Regions from separate parts of the Thalassospira sp. CA1 genome, predicted to be linked through region 2. Evidence: predicted binding sites of a transcription regulator. Region 2 holds the regulator's gene; the other holds the start of a gene.

Region 1 (9,506 bases), on a different contig from region 2:
TTTCGCGAACGGATGCGGTGCTTTTATGATCCGGCATTTCACGACGGGCCGCCCGATATGCTGGACCGGTATTGTGCGGCCAGTCATGCGCGCGTGATGATCGGGGCCAATGACAGTTCGGAAATCGATGACATTCTGCGTGGCCTTGGCCGATCACGCCGCACAGTGCTTCAGGTGCCGACCTTTGCCAGTGTCGCCAACCTGATCCGGGGTACTGACATCATCGCCACCCTGCCATCGCGCCTTTCCGGCACCATGATGCAGGGCTTTGGCACGTTCGATCTGCCGTTTGAATTCCGGGAATATGGCTTTGCCCAATACTGGCATGTGCGAAATGCCGCCAATGCCGCGCATAAGTGGCTTCGAGGCGAGATTTTCCGGGCGTCGCGCGGAGTGGGGTAACAGCAGGCGATAAATTGTGTTTGTTACACCGCATCCGACGGATTGATCTGGATACCGCCAACCCAACGGGTGCCGGTAAAGTTATCGAGGAAATTGCGTTTGCCAGCCAAGGTTTCGTGGCCGGTGTTGGTGAGTGAGATGGTGCGTTCGGCCCAGTTGATTTCGGGGGTGGCGGGCGTGCGGGTGAAGAGCGGGTCCTGGCAGTCCATCATCCACTGAATTTCTGACCAGAACATCAGATCGCCGAGATAGGGCAGCGGATCAACGCTTCGCATCAGGTGGCCAAAGACCTTGCCGACCGGGAGCGGGCCGTGATCCTTGATGATTTGCAGGGTGAGTTTTTGGGTCAGGCTTAGACCGTTTTGCGGGTCGGGCAGTTCGGCGAGATGGCGTTTGACGGCCTCTGGCATGTGGGGCAGGGGCGCGCTGGATATTTCCGCAAGTGTTTGGAGATCTTTCGGGGTGTCTTGACGCAGTGCCTTCCAGACTTTGCTGCCAAATGTAAGCATGTCGCTGTTAAGCGGCTGGCGTTGAGTGTTCCAGCACCAGATCAGACCATCGGTGGAGAGTTGGCCAAGACCGATGAAGCGGTCGATGGTTTCGGACGCGGGCGGGTGATTGACGGAGATGACGTCGATGTTGGTTTCGGGCTGGATGGTGGCGATGGCATCCATCAGAAAGGCCAGAATCAGCTGATCGTAGCTGTCATGTTCGAACCAGAGCACGACATGGTCATACTGCCCAAGGCGACCCAGCGCGTCATATTCGCGCCTGAGGCGTTCAAGTGCTTCATCACTTGGCAGGTCGTAAGCACCGGCAATAAAGGCCGCACGGGTTTCGATGAAGGCATCGCGCGGCAGATCGGGCACCGGGCCCTGACAAAACGGATCGGAGAATTCCAGAAAATCGCCGATGAAGCCTGCCTGCTTGAGGCCATCGCGGATATCGGATCCGCAACGGACATGCAGCGTGGCTTGGGTGTCGAGCGGTTTCATTATTCGCCTGGGATCGGGACGCCCGTGCTCGCCCGAAGGGCACTTAGCAATGAGAGCATGTTGTCGGGCACATCGGATGCGGCGATTTTGGCATTGGCCGGATCGTCGTCCGGATTGGCAAACAAGGGGGCAATGTCACCAAGTCGGGCAGACCTCAGCGCAATCAGAAGGTCAATCAGTGATTTCTCATCATCACGGGCCGCAGCGCGAAGCTTTTCAATGTCGTCGTCGGTATCTGGCAGAACGGTTATTTCCTGACAAAGCGTTTGAAACGACATATGTGCCAGTGCGCCGACGATGTCACGCGCGGTGTGATCGGATGGCTGTTTGGTGTCGGTCATGACACGGCACTCCTGATCAGAAAAGAGATCGATAATCGTGCCGGTTTTGGTGTGGGGCGTCAATAAAATGCGCGGTCTGATTGTGCGCGTCTGAACTCTATTCGGCGAGGCGGACAACACTTTCGCGGTTCATCAGCTTGGCCAGTTTCGACAGACGCTGTTCAACGACTTCGCCATACAGGGCCGATGCCTGCTTTTCGAATTGCAAGATCAGCTTGCCATCTTCGAGCAGCAATTGCGTTTGCGGCAGGATGCCTTCGACCCCGCCAGACAGCGTATGGCCCAGGCGAATGACATGGCCAAACAAACGGCCCGTCAGGCGGTCCTCGTCGCTGAGGATGCGGTCGCTGGCCTCATCACCCTTGAAATTGCCGGTATAGCGCGAGCCGATGGTGTAGGCGAGGAACACGCGGTCATGGTGATTAAGGTCGATATAGGGATGGCGCAGAATGCGGTTATAGCTTTGTTCTGCGCGGTAATCGGGATGTTCGTTCCAGCCGATATCACCGATGATACAGGCGGCCAAACGCAGCCGTTCGATATTGACCGGCAGTTCGGAAAAGATCGGCGCACACCACTGGGCGACTTCTTCGCCGTGCTGATGGAAACGTTCGCCGTCTTCGGCAAAGCTGAAGCAGGCTTCAAGGACCGGGTCGCGTTGACGCAGATCTTCGGGCAGGACTTCATACATCCAACCTTCGCGAAGCCCGTGGCCTGAAAAGACAACTTCCTTTGGCTGCATGCGGGTCATCAGCATGTTCATGACAAGCGACGCATGCGGCAGGCTGTCGATACGACGTTTGGACACACCGCCGATCTTTTCAAGCGATACCCGGCTTTGCTGGGAAATGATATGGGTCAGTTCGGCCATTTCCGATTGCGGCATGGCAAGATTATGCACAACCGAAATCGGGTAGTTTTCCTGGGCAATGAACAGCTTGGCAATTGATCGCCAGGAGCCGCCGACGGCATAAAGCTGTTGGCCCTTGCCCTCTGCCAGCCAATCGACCGTATCAAGGTGCTGATTTATTTCAGCCGTCAGACGGGCCCGGTCAGAGCCAAAGACTGTATGCAGGCGCATCGCACCCAAGGGCAGACTGACACGTTTTTTGATCTCGCCCTGATCAAGTAAAACCAGTTCCAGCGACCCGCCGCCGATATCGCCCATGATGCCCGATGCCATCGGATCACCGGAAATGATGCCAAGGGCCGACAGGCGGGCTTCTTCAAGGCCGTCAATCACCTTGACCGTAAGACCGGTTTCCGATGCCACGCGATCACAGAACTCCTTGCCGTCGCTGGCAGCGCGCACAGCAGCGGTGGCCAGTACATCGACATGGGTGACTTTCATCGCACGCAACAGCTTGGCAAAGCGGTGCATGGCAACCACGGCAAGCTCCACCCCCTCGGGATTGAGGCGACCGGTGTTTTCTGGGTCACGGCCAAGGCCGCACATGACCTTTTCATTGAAGATCGGCATCGGTGCGCGGGTCATGCCATCAAAAATGACAAGCCGCACAGAGTTGGAGCCAACATCTATGATCGCGATGCGGTTGGAAGCCCGTTGGTCAGTCAGCATAAGATGTTGGCACCTGTTGGTCGTCTTTAGTCGTCAAGCTGTAGCACGGGAACATTCGGGTCGGCTTGATCCAGCGCACTTCCGCGGCCCGAAAGTGACGGGTTGGTCATGAAATACTTGTGCGACGAAAATGCGTTTTCATCGGCCTCGCAGCGTTCATAAGAGCCGTCCGGCTGCAGATGCCATGCTTGTGCAGTGTCTTTCAGGTTGGCAATCATGATCTGTTCAACAATCTGTTGCTGACAGGTCGGATTTTCAACCGGAACCAGGGTTTCAACACGGCGGTTCAGGTTGCGCGGCATCCAGTCGGCGGATGAAATAAACGCCTTGGCCTTGCGCGACGGAAGCTTCGCCCCGTTGGCAAAGACAACAATGCGCGAGTGTTCAAGGAACCGGCCGACAATCGATTTGACGCGAATGTTTTCCGACAGGCCCGGAACCCCAGGACGCAGGCAGCAAATACCCCGCACGATCAATTCGATATGAACGCCAACCTGACTTGCGCGATAAAGCGCATCAATCACCACCGGGTCGACCAGGCTGTTCATCTTGGCCCAGATGCCAGAAGGCTTGCCGGCCTTGCAGTTCTCGATCTCCTGATCGATGTGGGTGAGCAGGGTCGGGCGCAGGGTATGCGGGGCAATCGCGATTTTTTCAAGCGAGCGCGGGGTGGCATAGCCGGTCATGAAGTTAAAGATGCTGGCCGCATCGCGCCCGAGTGCCGGATCGCACGAGAAGAACGAGATATCGGTATAGAACTTGGCCGTGATCGGGTGATAGTTGCCGGTCCCGAAGTGGGTGTAGGTCTTAAGGCCGTGGGTTTCACGGCGGACCACCAGCGACACCTTGGCGTGCGTTTTCCAATCAAGGAAACCATAGACCACCTGACAGCCGGCACGTTCAAGGTCAGCCGCCCAGCGCAGGTTGGCTTCTTCGTCAAAGCGGGCTTTCAGTTCGACCATGGCGGTGACGGATTTGCCTGCCTCGGCCGCGGCAATCAGCGCCTTGACGATCGGGCTGTTTTCCGAGGTGCGATACAGGGTCTGTTTGATGGTGACCACATCCGGGTCACGGGCGGCCTGAAGCAGGAACTGCACCACCACGTCGAAATCTTCGAACGGGTGATGAACCACAAGATCCTTTTTGCTGATCGCGGCAAAGCAATCGCCGCCAAAGTCACGCACCCGTTCCGGATAACGTGCGGCATAGGGCGAGAACAGCAAGTCATGATGTAGATCGGAATCGATCAGCTGTTTGACATCGACAACGCCGAGCAGGCCATCGACCTTGACGACTTCTTCCAGTGCGACATCAAGTTCATCAATGACGAAATCAAGCAGGTCTTCGGGCATCGCCGCGTTGACCTTAAGGCGGATGATGCTGCCGCGACGGCGACGTTTCAGTGCGGTTTTGAAAACGCGCACCAGATCTTCGGCTTCTTCTTCGATTTCAACGTCCGAGTCCCGGATGACGCGGAAGAAACCGTGTTCGATCATATCAAAGCCCGGGAACAGCTTGCCAAGATAGAGCAAGATCGCCTGTTCGACCGGAAGATAACGTTCATTGCGGCCCGGCAGGCGGAGGAACCGGCCGATTTTTTGCGGTACCGGAATAAGCCCGCGCATATTATGCCCGTCCGCCGGATCAAACAGCTGCATGACGATAGCAAAGCCAAGGTTGGGAATGAACGGGAAGGGGTGCGACGGATCAATGGCAAGCGGGGTCAGAGTCGGGAAGATTTCGCGCGTGAAATAGCCATCCAGCCATTTGCGGTCGGTCTGGGTCAGGTCGCCCTGATCAATGACCGAGATGCCCTGTTTTTCCATCTCGCTGCTGAGTTGGCGCCAGACGCGTTGCTGATCCTGCATCAACTGGTTGGCATCAAAGGTAATGGCGCGCAGCTGTTCGGACGGGCTCATGCCATCCTGACTGACCTTGGTCATGCCGGCGCGGACCTGCCCAACGAGGCCGGCGACGCGAACCATATAGAATTCATCAAGATTGCTGGCCGAAATCGACAGGAAACGCAGTCTTTCAAGCAGCGGGTGGCCGGTATTTTGGGCCTCTTCAAGAACGCGATTGTTGAATGCCAGCCACGATAATTCGCGGTTAATGAAGCGGCTTTCCGAATCAATGGTGATCGCGCTTGACTGAACTGCAGCGGCGTGTGTCACGCTATGCCTCCTGCGGATTGAGGGAACGTCCTTGAACTTATGCGACAGTTCCCGGTTGCAAATGGAGTATAGGATAACTGCTTGGGTGGGTGCAATTTTCTTAAATTTATGTGTCAGTTTTTATAATGGCGTCACGGCGTGTGATATGGCATGGAAGAACACCGTTTGATCATCGTTCGCGACTGCTTAAGACACGAAGACATGAAAACGCTGTTGTTGCTTCGGCATGCCAAATCAAGCTGGGCGGATCCGGGTCGGGCCGACCATGACCGCGAACTGAACCGTCGTGGTGAAAAGGCAGCGCCCTTTATGGGCCGCTATCTGCGTCAGCATGAACTGGTGCCGGACCTGATCTGGTGTTCGACGGCGGCACGCGCGGTGCAGACACTTGGTCTGTTGGGGCGGGATTTCGCAACCGATGCCGATGTGATCTATAACGAAGATCTGTATATGGCCAGCGAGCGGGTGTTGCTTGAAAGCCTGCATCACACCCATGAAGACGCCAAGCATGTGATGTTCATCGGCCATAACCCGGGGATCGAGATTTTTGCCCAGTCGCTGTATGGCGGTGGCAATAATGAGGCCCGCGAGATCATGGCGCGCAAATACCCGACCTGCGGGCTTGCGCATTTCGAGTTCGATGTTGATCACTGGGGTGAAATCACACCGGGCAGCGGACGGCTGATCGACTTTATCAAGGTCAAGGATCTTCAGGCGATCAAGATCAGCGCGGAATGACTTGCTGATCTGCATTAGCTGGTGTGCGTTAGCTGGTCTGCGTTACTGGCACTTGACGAAGGGCCTGTCTGCGCGTTTTATACCGCTGAAATTTTGAGATACCGCGCCGGTTGGGCAGGGGAACATCACACATAAGCGCCATGAATCACTGGTTGGCGGGCATGTTGTGGTGCGTTTTTTGTTTGACAGCGCGGGTCTGGCATGCACCTTTGCGGCCAAATTTGCGGCCCAAAATACAAAGCAACCTGGAATGACAATGCATCCTTTTCGCTCTCATAACTGTAATGCGCTGCGCGCGACTGACGCCGATGCGGAAGTTCGCCTGTCTGGCTGGATTCACCGTAAACGTGACCACGGCAACCTTCTGTTCGTTGACCTGCGCGACCATTACGGCATCACCCAGGTCGTGATCGATATTTCGAGCCCGCTGTTCGAGACGCTTGATAAAGCGCGTGCTGAAAGCGTGATCACGGTCGATGGCAAGGTTGTCAAACGTACCGCCGAGACCATCAACCCCAACTTGCCGACCGGCGAGATCGAAGTTTATGCATCGAACATCGAGGTTCAGTCTTCGGCCGAAGTTCTGCCGATGCCGGTGTTTGGCGATGTCGAATACGGCGAGGAAGTTCGCCTGCGTCACCGTTATCTCGATCTGCGTCGCGAGAGCGTGCACAAGAACATCGTTCTGCGTTCGCAGGTGATTTCGGCCATGCGTCAGAAAATGACTGCGCAGGGCTTCCTTGAAATCCAGACGCCGATCCTGACCGCAAGTTCGCCGGAAGGCGCACGTGACTTCCTGGTGCCGTCGCGTATGCATCCGGGCAAGTTTTATGCCCTGCCGCAGGCACCGCAGCAGTTCAAGCAGCTGCTGATGGTTTCGGGCTTTGACAAATATTTCCAGATTGCACCGTGCTTCCGCGATGAAGATGCACGTGCCGACCGTTCGCCGGGTGAGTTTTACCAGCTCGACTTCGAGATGGCCTTTGCCACCCAGGACGACGTGTTTGCCGCAATCGAGCCGGTTCTGCATGACATCTTTGTCGAGTTCGGCGGTGGTCGTGATGTGACCCCGTATCCGTTCCCGCGCATTCCGTTTGATGAATCGATGGCGAAATATGGATCCGACAAGCCGGACCTGCGTAACCCGCTGATCATTTCGGACGTTACCGAGCCGTTCCGCGGATCGAGCTTTGGCATCTTTGCATCGAACATCGAAAAAGGTTCGGTTGTGCGTGCGATCCCGGCAACCGGTGCTGCATCGCGCCCGCGCAGCTTCTTTGACAAGCTCAACAACTGGGCACGTGATGAAGGTGCGGCTGGTCTTGGTTACATCGTTTACGGTGAAGACGGCGAAGCAAAAGGCCCGATTGCCAAGAACCTTGATGCCGGCCGTATTGCACAGATCAAGGAAATCACCGGTGTTGCCAATGGCGATGCGGTGTTCTTTGCCTGTGACAAGGAACTGGCCGCGGCCAAGTTCGCCGGTAAGGTCCGTGACAAGGTTTGTGACGAGCTGGAACTGCGCGAAGAAGGCATGTTCAAGTTCTGCTGGATTGTTGACTTCCCGATGTATGAGGAAGACGATGACGGCAAGATCGAATTCAGCCACAACCCGTTCTCGATGCCCCAAGGTGGTCTGGACGCGTTGGAAAACATGAACCCGCTTGATATCAAGGCGTGGCAGTATGACATCGTTTGTAACGGTATCGAGCTGTCATCGGGTGCCATTCGTAACCATCGCCCGGACATCATGTACAAGGCGTTCGAAATTGCCGGTTATGGCAAGGACGTTGTCGATGACCGCTTTGGCGGCATGATCAACGCGTTCAAATTCGGCGCACCGCCGCACGGTGGTTCGGCCCCGGGTGTTGACCGTATCGTCATGTTGCTGGCTGATGAGCCGAACATTCGCGAAGTCATTGCCTTCCCGCTGAACCAGCAGGCACAGGATCTGATGATGAATGCGCCGGCAGAGGTCGATGACAGGCAGCTTAAAGAATTGCACCTGCGTGTGCAGCTGCCGCCGAAAGCGAAAAAAGACTGATGTGTTCGGGGCCTTGCCCGAAATGCTGAAGATACAGACGGCCCGGAGCTTTCCGGGCCGTTTTCTTTTGGGGAAATCTATTGGCAATCGTTACCTAATATTAACCGCCATTGGGCCACTGTAGCGGAGGAAAAGCAAATTCGATCCTTCGGGGGATGGCCTGTTGAGAAAAATTCTTGTGGTGGCGGCACCTTTGGCGCTTGGCGCGTGCGGTGGTCCGATTGAGTTGACGGTGGCAAAGCTTGCCGGTGATTTGATCAGCTATGTGTCGACCGGCAAAAGCACAACCGACCATGCGGTTTCTTTCGTTGCCGAGCGCGATTGCGCGCTGCATCGCCCGCTTCTCGAACAGACCATCTGCAAGGACGACGAAACCATCCTGGCCGAAGAGGCCGCAGCCCTTGCCGTGATGGGCGAGCCTGAGATCAAACAGGAACTGCGCGTTGCCCGCCCGGAAATCTATGCGGTGAATGCCCCGGCAGAAGACTGGTCACGCCCGAGTGCGACGGCGCTCAAATCCAACGCGATTGTCACCACCAACCTGCCGCCACTGACCCCGAAAAAGACGCCTGAAGATGCGGTTGATGCGGTTGAGGTTGCCTCTGCACGCGATCAGATCGAAGTCGAAGACGTTGCCGTTGATCGCAGTGACCTTGGCCCGATCGACCCGCAGGTCGAGGCGGATGCCGCCGTTGCAGGTTATGTCAGTGATGAACCGGCAGCCGAAATTGCCGCGCCACAGGAAACCGTTACTGCCGCATTGGTCGATCCGGCGGTTATGGGTGACGGGGATGATGTGGTGGTCAAACCGGTGGATGCAGCACTTGACGGGGAGGCCCTTGCAGGGGATGACCTTGCCGCGCCGCTGCCCGGTGATTATGTGGTATTGGCAAGCTTTGCAGATGAAGCGCGTGCCAACAGGGCGCTGGGCCTTTATAAGGAATACCAGCCGCGCCTTTTGAATGCCGAGGTCAAGGGCAAGCCGTATCTTCGTGTTGCGGTCGGGCCGCTTTCGGCAGAACACGCACATGATTTGCGCCTTCTTGCTGCCAAAAAGGGGGTTAAAGATCCCTGGATTGTCGGAGTTGGCGCCACCGGAGAGTGATGTTGTCTGGATTTTTTTCAGAGATTAAGCAACGTCAGCGTTCCCTTAAAGGAACGCTGATCTTTTGTTTGGGTCTTGGTGGCTGTGCCGCGCAGGCTGGTAATGTGACGGGCATCGAAGATGCCATC
Region 2 (9,506 bases):
AACTGGCAGGCTAGGTTTTCTCAAACCCGCATCAGAAAACAAAAAGGACGGCAGGGAATAACCTCTGCCGTCCTTTTGATTTCGTAAGTCCGTGGGACTGGGCGCCTTACTCTTCCTTGCCAAGCAGGCTTTTTGTAATGCCTTCTGCGGCAGAGCTTTCGCTGCTGTCCTCGGCATAGGCTGCGGTCTTGTCACGAATCCACTTGATTGCTTCGGCCTCGTCTACCTCGACCTTCTGGGCCACCAGTGACAGAACTGCCTCGATCGCCAGAACGTGCGATGCGACGTTATTGACCGCAACATGCAGATCATCAATATGGCGCGACGCAGCCTCTGACATATCTCCAAGTTCGCCAGACAGCTTCTGAATCAGTTCCTGAATTTCGTCGAGTGCAGCGTTGCTCATCAAGTGCTCCTGTTATGGCCGCGTACTTACGCGCAGCATTTTTTGTCCCTTGGGGTCCAAACTCATTCACATAATCGTCCCGGTCCCCCGGATTTGCACGGATATGCGGAGCAAAACCACAGGAAGATCTATATCTTTCAAGGTTTTGCGACAAAATAGCCCGTGCAAATCCGGGGGATCCAAAGGACAATTGATATGAGAGAAAGCCTCTGCGTCAAACCCCTTGACCGGAGAATACTCCGCTCTGCGGGCTTTTCCTTGCTTTTTCTCTCATATCAATTGCCGGGGCGGTCATGTGAATGAGTTTGGACCCCATGCACAACAGTTGCGTGTAAATGGGGTCATGTAAAGGGTTTGGTGGCAATTATCGTCAATTCACACCATTCCCCGACACCCAAGGCCACCTTTGGACGAAATGTGACAGTTTTTGTTACAGCCTTTCGCAATCAATCGCGATTTTGCCATGTTGAAGTGAAAAACCACCGTTTTCGGATGGTTGTCGTGAAATGCTAACTTATTGATTTTATTAGTAATAAGTGGCTGTTTTTACTGCTCTGATACGTTGTCACATAACGTTAACAAAAGCGACACAATACCGTAAGCACCCAGCGGTAGAGTCCGCCTCGCAGATCGTTGCACCGTTCCGAAGTGGAACTACCATTGGGGAATTTATGATGAAGAAGACTCTTGCTGTTGCGGCGCTTATGAGCGTTGCCTTTGCTGGCGCTGCCGAAGCACGCGACCAGATTCGTATCGTTGGTTCGTCCACCGTCTTCCCGTTCGCAACCGCAGTTGCAGAAGAATTCGGTAAAACCACCTCCTTCAAAACGCCGGTTATCGAATCTACCGGTTCTGGCGGTGGTCTGAAGCTGTTCTGCGCCGGTGTTGGCGAACAGCATCCGGACATCACCAACGCTTCGCGTCGCATCAAGAAGTCCGAAGTTGAAACTTGCGCGAAGAACGGCATTTCGGAAGTTACCGAAGTTAAAGTTGGTTACGACGGTATCGTTCTGTCGAACTCCAACGCTGCGCCGCAGCTCGACCTGACCAAAGAGCAGATCTTCCTTGCTCTGGCAAAAACCGTTCCGTCCAAAGACGGCCAGTCGCTGATCGACAACCCGTACAGCACCTGGGCTGAAATCGATCCGAGCCTTCCGGACGTTAAAATCGAAGTTCTCGGCCCGCCGCCGACCTCTGGTACCCGTGATGCCTTCACCGAGCTGGTACTCGAAGAAGCTTGCGATGAGTTCCCGGCAATCGCCGCTCTCAAAGACACCAACAAAGACCAGCACAAAGCTGTCTGCGCTGGCGTTCGTGAAGACGGTGCCTATGTCGAAGCTGGCGAGAACGACAACCTGATCGTTCAGAAACTCGAAGCCAACCATGATGCACTCGGCATCTTCGGCTTCTCCTTCCTTGACCAGAACGGCGACAAGCTTCAGGGCTCGCTGATCGGTGGCGTTGCTCCGACCTTCGAAGCAATCTCTGCTGGTGACTATCCGGTTTCCCGTTCGCTCTTCTTCTACGTGAAGAACGCGCACGTTGGCACCATTCCGGGCATCAAGGAATATCTTGCTGAATTCACCGCTGACAAAGCTTGGGGTGAAGAAGGTTACCTTGCTGACCGTGGCCTGATCCCGATGGATGCCGCTGAGCGTGAAGCTGTTCGTAACGCTGCGATGAACCTTTCGCCGCTGAGCATGTAACGCGATCTTTCAACCGGTGGCAGCCTTTTCTGCCACCGGTTTCTTTATATCATTGCTTGATTTGTTTATTGTTTCTGTCCTATTGGCCTCACGAACTGATCTTTGCAGGCTCATCTGGCGAACGGATCTCAAATAATGTCCCTGTCTTTCCTGTTGCTCGCGGTTGCCGCACTTTGCGCGCTGTCCTTTTATTTTGGACGCCAGCGGGCTGTTGCCCTTTCTGGTGGCCGGCACAGCAATCTTCATTCCTTGCCGGTTCACTACGGGGCCTACACAGCAGCATGGTGCGGGCTTCCTGCGCTGGCGCTGCTTCTGATCTGGTACATCTTCCAGGGCTCGGTGATTGAAGCCCTGATCGTGTCGGACCTGCCGCAGGAAGTAGTTGGGGACTCCGGTCGTCTGTCGCTGGCGCTCAACAGCATTTCCCAGATCGCCGCCGGTGGCGGTGAACATCTCACCGTGTCGCCGGAAATTGTTGATGCCGGGCGCAGACTCGCCAATTTGCAAACCATCGCCAATGCGGCGCTGGTGGTTGTCATGCTGTCGGTTGCGCTTGTCGGTCTTGTCCTGTCCTATCGACGGATTGAAGCGGATATGCGCGCGCGCAACAATGTTGAACGCATCTCGCGCGCGATCATGATTGTCTGTTCGGCGATTGCGATCCTTTCAACGGTCGGCATCGTGTTTTCACTGATGTTCGAAACCCTGCATTTCTTTAGCAAGATCAACCCGCTCGACTTCCTGTTTGGTCTGGAATGGAGCCCGCAAACCGCGATCCGTGCCGATCAGGTGGCGTCCGAGGGGGCGTTTGGCATGATTCCGCTGTTTGTCGGTACCTTGCTGATTACGCTGATTGCCATGTGTGTGGCGGTGCCGGTCGGTTTGTTTTCGGCCATCTATATGGGTGAATATGCCGCGCCGAAATTCCGCGCCGTGGCCAAACCGGCCCTTGAAATTCTTGCGGGGGTTCCGACGGTTGTCTATGGCTTTTTTGCCGCCCTAACTGTCGCCCCGTTCCTGCGCGATAACGGTGCCATCCTTGGCCTTGATGTCAGTTCGGAAAGTGCGCTGGCAGCCGGACTTGTCATGGGGATCATGATCATCCCGTTTGTCTCTTCGCTGTCCGATGACGTGATGTCGCAGGTACCCAAATCGCTGCGTGACGGATCCTATGCACTGGGGGCCACAAAATCGGAAACCATCCGGCAGGTGATTTTCCCTGCCGCCCTTCCGGGCATCGTCGGTGCGGTTCTGTTGGCCGTTTCGCGTGCAATTGGTGAAACCATGATTGTTGTCATGGCCGCTGGTCTTGCCGCGAACATGACGGTGAACCCGCTGCAGGCTGTGACAACCGTTACCGTGCAGATCGTGACGCTTCTGGTCGGCGACCAGGAGTTCGACAGTGCAAAAACCCTCTCGGCCTTCGCGTTGGGGCTGGTTCTTTTCCTTGTCACCTTGGGCCTGAACGTATTTGCCCTTAAGGTTGTTCAGAAGTATCGCGAGAAATATGACTGATATGGCATCTCTTATGGAAGACAGAGCTGCGGCCAAGGTGATCTCGGACAATCTGCGCAAGCCGGTTGACTGGGACAGCCCGAAAATCTCCCGTAACATCAAAAAACGTTACGCCGCCGAACGCCGCTTTAAAATCTATGGTCTGATTGCGATTGGTATCGCGCTTCTGGCGCTCTGCACGCTGGCATTCTCAATCGGATCAAAAGGCTACAGCGCCTTTTACCAGACCTATGTCCAGCTCGAAGTGACCTTTGATCCGGCTGTGATCGATCCGGAACGGACCGGCGATCCCGACGTGATCGGGCGCGCGAACTTTGATGCTCTGATCAAACAGGCGCTGCGTGATCGGTTCCCGGATGTGACCTCGCGCAGTGACAAACGTGATCTCTATGGCATCGTTTCAGGCGGCGCATCTTATGATCTGCGCGAACGGGTTCTCGAAAATCCGAGCCTGATTGGCCAAACGCGCACCATTTGGCTGATTTCCGGTGATGATTTCGACATGCTCAACAAGGGCTATATCGATCCCACCGTTGACGAAGGTGACCGTCGCCTCAATGACAAGGAAGTCGCTTGGTATAACGAACTGGTGGCTGACGGTGCGGTGGAAAAACAGTTCCACACCCGCTTCTTTACCAGTGGCGATTCCCGCGAACCGGAACTTGCCGGTATCTGGGGCGCGGCTGTTGGCTCGTTCTATACCCTGCTTGTGACTTTGGCATTGTCCTTCCCGATTGGGGTTCTGGCGGCGATCTATCTCGAAGAATTCGCGCCCAAGAACCGCTTCACCCAGATTGTTGAAGTCAACATCAACAACCTGGCCGCAGTCCCGTCCATCGTGTTTGGTCTGCTGGGGCTTGAGGTCTATCTCAATGTCATGCATTTGCCGCGCTCGGCCCCGGTTGTCGGTGGTTTGACGCTGGCGCTGATGACTTTGCCGACGATCATCATCGCATCGCGTGCGGCGATCAAGGCGGTGCCGCCGTCGATCCGTCAGGCCGCCCTTGGCCTTGGTGCATCACCGGTTCAGACCGTCACCCACCATGTCTTGCCGCTCGCCATGCCGGGCATTCTGACCGGCACGATCATTGGTATGGCACAGGCATTGGGGGAAACTGCACCGCTTCTGATGATCGGGATGGTGGCCTTTATTGTTGATATCCCGGGCGGGGCGCTTGACCCGGCAACGGTTCTGCCGGTCCAGATCTATCTGTGGGCAGACAGCCCGGAACGTGCCTTTGTCGAGAAAACCTCGGCAGCGATTATGGTGTTGCTGGCCTTCCTTGTCCTGATGAATGGACTGGCTGTGTATCTGCGCAAAAAATTTGAACGGAAGTGGTAAAATGGCTGCTGTATCCCAGAGCGCAATGACGGCGGAGCCGTCGGTCGAAAAACCGAAAATGACCGCGCGCAAGCTCGATCTTTTCTATAGCGACAATCAGGCCCTCTATGAGGTCAACCTTGATATCCCCGAACAGCAGGTAACCGCACTGATTGGTCCGTCGGGCTGTGGTAAATCCACCTTCCTGCGCTGCCTGAACCGGATGAATGACACCATTGACGGTGTGACGATCAAAGGTGACGTTACCCTGGATGGTCGCGACATCTATGACAAGCGGATCGACGTGGTTCAGTTGCGCGCGCGCATCGGCATGGTGTTCCAGAAACCCAACCCGTTCCCGAAATCGATCTATGACAACGTGGCCTATGGCCCGCGCATTCATGGTCTGGTCAATTCGCGTGATGAGCTTGATGAAATCGTCATGACCTCGCTCGAACGTGCCGGTCTTCTGAAAGAAGTCAAAGATCGCCTGCAATCGCCGGCAACCGGTCTTTCCGGTGGTCAGCAGCAGCGCCTTTGCATTGCACGCGCGGTTGCCGTCAGCCCGGAAGTCATCCTGATGGATGAGCCGTGCTCGGCCCTTGATCCGATTGCGACCGCCAAGGTCGAGGAACTGATAGACGAGTTGCGTTCGAACTACACGATCGTGATCGTGACCCACTCCATGCAGCAGGCCGCCCGTGTGTCGCAGCGCACCGCGTTCTTCCACCTTGGAAGGCTGGTTGAAGTCGGTGAAACCGATCAGATCTTTACCAACCCGAAGGACGAACGCACCAAGGGTTACATTACCGGCCGCTTCGGTTAAGCGAGCCAGGAGTAGGCATAAATGGCTGATGAACATACCCATATCGTAAGTTCGTTCGACGAGGAACTCACCCGTCTGAACAACATCATTTCGCAAATGGGCGGGCTTGCCGAAAGCCAGCTTATTTCCTCGATCAGATCCATCGTCAAACGCGATTCCGAACTGGCCGAGAAAGTCATCCTGTCCGATCAGCGCATTGACGTGCTCGAACAGGAAGTCCAGGACTTTGCCGTCCGTCTTCTGGCCCTGCGTCAGCCGATGGCAGATGACCTGCGTCAGGTGGTGACGGCCCTTAAGCTGTCAAACGATCTTGAACGCATTGGTGATCTTGCCAAGAACATCGCCAAACGCGCGCAGGTGCTTAATCAGATCCCGCCGATCCGCCCGGTTCAGGCGATCCCGAACATGGCCAAACTGGCCCAGGAAATCATCAAGGATGTCCTGGATGCCTATATCGAAAGCGACGCCGAAAAGGCCCACCGGGTCTGGGAACGCGATCAGGAAGTCGACGATATGTACAATTCGCTGTTCCGCGAATTGCTGACCTACATGATGGAAGATCCGCGCAACATTACCGCATCGACCCATCTGTTGTTCATTGCCAAGAACATCGAACGTATCGGTGATCACGCAACCAATATCGCCGAAACGATCTATTACCGGATCAAGGGCGAAGACCTGCCGGGAATTGACCGGCCAAAAAACGACGCAGCGAACTTCGCTGTTGTCGAACCGAATGACTGACACGGGAGCATAGGAAGATGGACCCAACGGTTCTTATCGTCGAGGACGAGGCAGCAATCGTAACCATGTTGCGCTACAACCTCGAACGCGAGGGGATGCAGGTTGTCGAAGCCGGTGACGGTGACGAAGCGTTGAAAATTCTGGCTGAAACCCATGTCGATCTGGTTTTGCTCGACTGGATGTTGCCGGTAATGTCGGGGATCGAGGTCTGCCGTCAGATCCGCCGCAAGCCTGAAAGCCGCGATTTGCCGGTGATCATGGTGACTGCACGTGGCGAAGAGGGTGACCGCATCCGCGGTCTTGATACCGGCGCTGATGACTATGTCACCAAGCCGTTTGCCATTGGCGAGCTTCTGGCCCGTATCCGCGCACTTTTGCGCCGGTCCGGTCCGGCGCAACCACAAGGGCAGTTGATCTATTCCGACATCGAAATGGATCTCGCCGCCCACCGGGTCAGCCGCAATGGAAAATCGATCCATCTTGGCCCGACCGAGTTTCGTCTGCTGCGCTATTTCCTCGAACATCCGGGACGGGTTTTCTCGCGCGAACAGTTGCTTAACGCGGTTTGGGGCCCGAATATCTATGTCGAAACCCGCACCGTCGACGTTCATATCCGTCGCCTGCGCAAGGCGCTCAATGACGTCAAGGGCACCCGCGATATCATCCGCACTGTCCGTGCCGCGGGCTATGCACTGGACTCTGAAACCGCGGCCTAAGCCGGTTTAGAGCCCGATCCAATTAAAAAAACCCCCGTTGCAGGTTGCAGCGGGGGTTTTTGTTTTAAGGGCGTAACGTCTTCAGGTTTCTTTCTTCGCCGGTTTGTCTGCATTCTCCGACCCTGACGGTTTGCGCTGCGGGCGCGGCGCCAGTTCGTTCATCAAAAGCATGTCCGCACGGCGGAATTTGGCGATTTCGGCATCAATATCTTCCTGCGGCACATCGCACGCGGCCAAAACATGATCGGATAACCGCAACCCGGTTTCCAGAACTTCCGGGATGGCGGCATCCGCCCCGTGGCGCGACAGCGGCCCGATATGGGTGATGTCCTGCGCGCGGGCAAAGATCTTCAGATGCGGGTAATGCTGGCGCAAAAGGGCGACCGTCTTCTCGGTCGCATGCGGGTTCCCCATGGCAACAACCGCAATTTTTGCCTCATCGGTGTGTGCCGCCCGGAAAGTTTCCGGTCTGGACCCGTCGGCAAAGTAAACCGGAAGGCCTTCCGCCCGCCCGCGTGAAACCTGCTGTGCATCACTATCAAGCACCAGGAACGGAATATTGCGCGTCTTGAGCAACCGGGCCAGAACCCTGCCAACGCGGCCGCTTCCGATCACCAGAACATGCTGGTGAATGCCCTCGGACTCCTCGGCAATCTTGCCAAGCTGGTCTTCTTCCTTGGGATGAAGCTTTTCCTCGATCTTGTGACCAAGGCTGATCAGGGTCGGGGTCAGCGCCATCGAAATCGCCACCACCGGGATCAGCATGGCTGCCATTTCAAGCGGCACCGCGCCGTTCTGGGCGGCCAGGGCAAACATGACAAAGGCAAATTCACCGCCGGCGGCCAAGCTCATCGCCACCCGGATGGCAAGGCCGGTTTCAAACCGGATCGCGCGCGCCAGAACGAACAAAACCGCCGTCTTGATCACCAGCAACAGCACCAGCCACATGACGATGGTGCCAAATTCGTTATACACAACGTCGGCATCAACCGACATGCCCACCGACATAAAGAACAGCGACAGGAACACGCCGCGGAACGGTGAAATGTCGGCTTCGATCTGATGGCGGAACTCGGTTTCGGCCAGCATCACCCCGGCGATAAACGCCCCCAGCGCCATCGAAAGCCCGGAAACCTCGGTCAATGTGCTGGCGGCTAGCACAACAAACAGCGTGCCGATGGCAAACAGTTCCGGGTTCTTAAGCGACGCGATATAGCGAAACAGGCGCGGCAACACATAGCGCCCGACCAGTAACAACAACGCGACCGACCCAAAACCAAGCAGGATGCTCATCCACGGGCTGGTTTCCGTGCCAGCATCACCTGCCGCCTGCACCATGATCAGGAACGGACCAACCGCCACGTCCTGCAATAACAAAATGGCAAGGGCCGCACGGCCAAACCGGGTATTGAGCTGCTTGTCATCGGAAAGCTGTTTGAGGATGATCGCGGTCGATGAAAGCGCAAGCGCCCCTGCAATCACCAACGCCGTCGGCAGCGGGAATTCCATGACAACCAGAAGCCCCAGAAGGGCTGCCATCGACACCAGAATTTGCAAAACACCCAGACCGGCAAACCGCCCGCCAATCACGCGCAAACGATCACGCGAAAGCTCCAGCCCGATCATGAACAGCAGGAAAACCACGCCCAGTTCGGCAACCGTGGAAATGTCTTCGCGTTCGGAAATCAGGCCAAAGCCGAATGGCCCGATAAAGAACCCGCCAATCAGAAAGCCGATGATCGAATTCGCACGCAGCTTGTGCGCAATCGGCACCGCAATGATCGCGGCAGTCAGAATAAGAAACAGCTCAAACAGGACGCTGTGATGCATGGCGAAATTCGTTCCGGAAGGCGGTCAAATAATCAATGGGTATCAGGACCTAAATGCCTGAAAATAACGAGATTACAACGATAACGAAAATAACCCTGCCAGTCGTGGGTAAATTTGCGGCATTGGCGAAATTCACCGCCCAATCGCACTATAAAGTGCTGTGTCGATTGTCACCGCCTGATGACTTGCCATTCGCGCTGCCAAATGCCATCTTCCGCGGGCCCGACAACGGGCCGGTTTAATCGCTTTTGAAACGAGCAGATATTTTGGAACAGCTAATCCCCTATCTTCAGATCATCGCGGGTCTTGTATTGCTGACAGCAGGTGGTGAATTCATCGTAAGGGGGGCGGTTGGTCTTGCACTTTTGCTGGGCGTTTCCAAGGTGATCGTCGGTCTGACGATTGTCGCCGCCGGCACGTCAGCACCGGAATTTGTCGTCTC

What was found. The regulator PhoB, encoded in region 2, activates phosphate uptake and scavenging genes when phosphate is short. The targets are predictions, from matches to a motif close to TNTCATAAAACTGTCA.
Region 1: a site for PhoB is predicted at 5,603-5,618, ahead of AC5Q5A_RS16045 (RNA degradosome polyphosphate kinase). Genes of this name have one in related genera too.

Annotation. Positions count from the first base shown of each region.
Region 1 covers NZ_JBZCIA010000010.1:82,571-92,076, reverse strand. The annotation lists gene AC5Q5A_RS16065 (LysR family transcriptional regulator) at 1-402, shown strand, start outside; gene AC5Q5A_RS16060 (DUF1835 domain-containing protein) at 426-1,397, opposite strand; gene AC5Q5A_RS16055 (hypothetical protein) at 1,397-1,738, opposite strand; gene ppx (exopolyphosphatase) at 1,836-3,317, opposite strand; gene AC5Q5A_RS16045 (RNA degradosome polyphosphate kinase) at 3,344-5,491, opposite strand; gene AC5Q5A_RS16040 (SixA phosphatase family protein) at 5,693-6,229, shown strand; gene aspS (aspartate--tRNA ligase) at 6,486-8,273, shown strand; gene AC5Q5A_RS16030 (SPOR domain-containing protein) at 8,437-9,378, shown strand; gene AC5Q5A_RS16025 (EipB family protein) at 9,378-9,506, shown strand, end outside.
Region 2 covers NZ_JBZCIA010000001.1:636,843-646,348, forward strand. The annotation lists gene glcF (glycolate oxidase subunit GlcF) at 1-14, shown strand, start outside; gene AC5Q5A_RS02885 (hypothetical protein) at 107-406, opposite strand; gene AC5Q5A_RS02890 (PstS family phosphate ABC transporter substrate-binding protein) at 1,078-2,112, shown strand; gene pstC (phosphate ABC transporter permease subunit PstC) at 2,248-3,627, shown strand; gene pstA (phosphate ABC transporter permease PstA) at 3,620-4,969, shown strand; gene pstB (phosphate ABC transporter ATP-binding protein PstB) at 4,971-5,774, shown strand; gene phoU (phosphate signaling complex protein PhoU) at 5,796-6,518, shown strand; gene phoB (phosphate regulon transcriptional regulator PhoB) at 6,536-7,234, shown strand; gene AC5Q5A_RS02920 (cation:proton antiporter domain-containing protein) at 7,316-9,064, opposite strand; gene AC5Q5A_RS02925 (calcium/sodium antiporter) at 9,331-9,506, shown strand, end outside.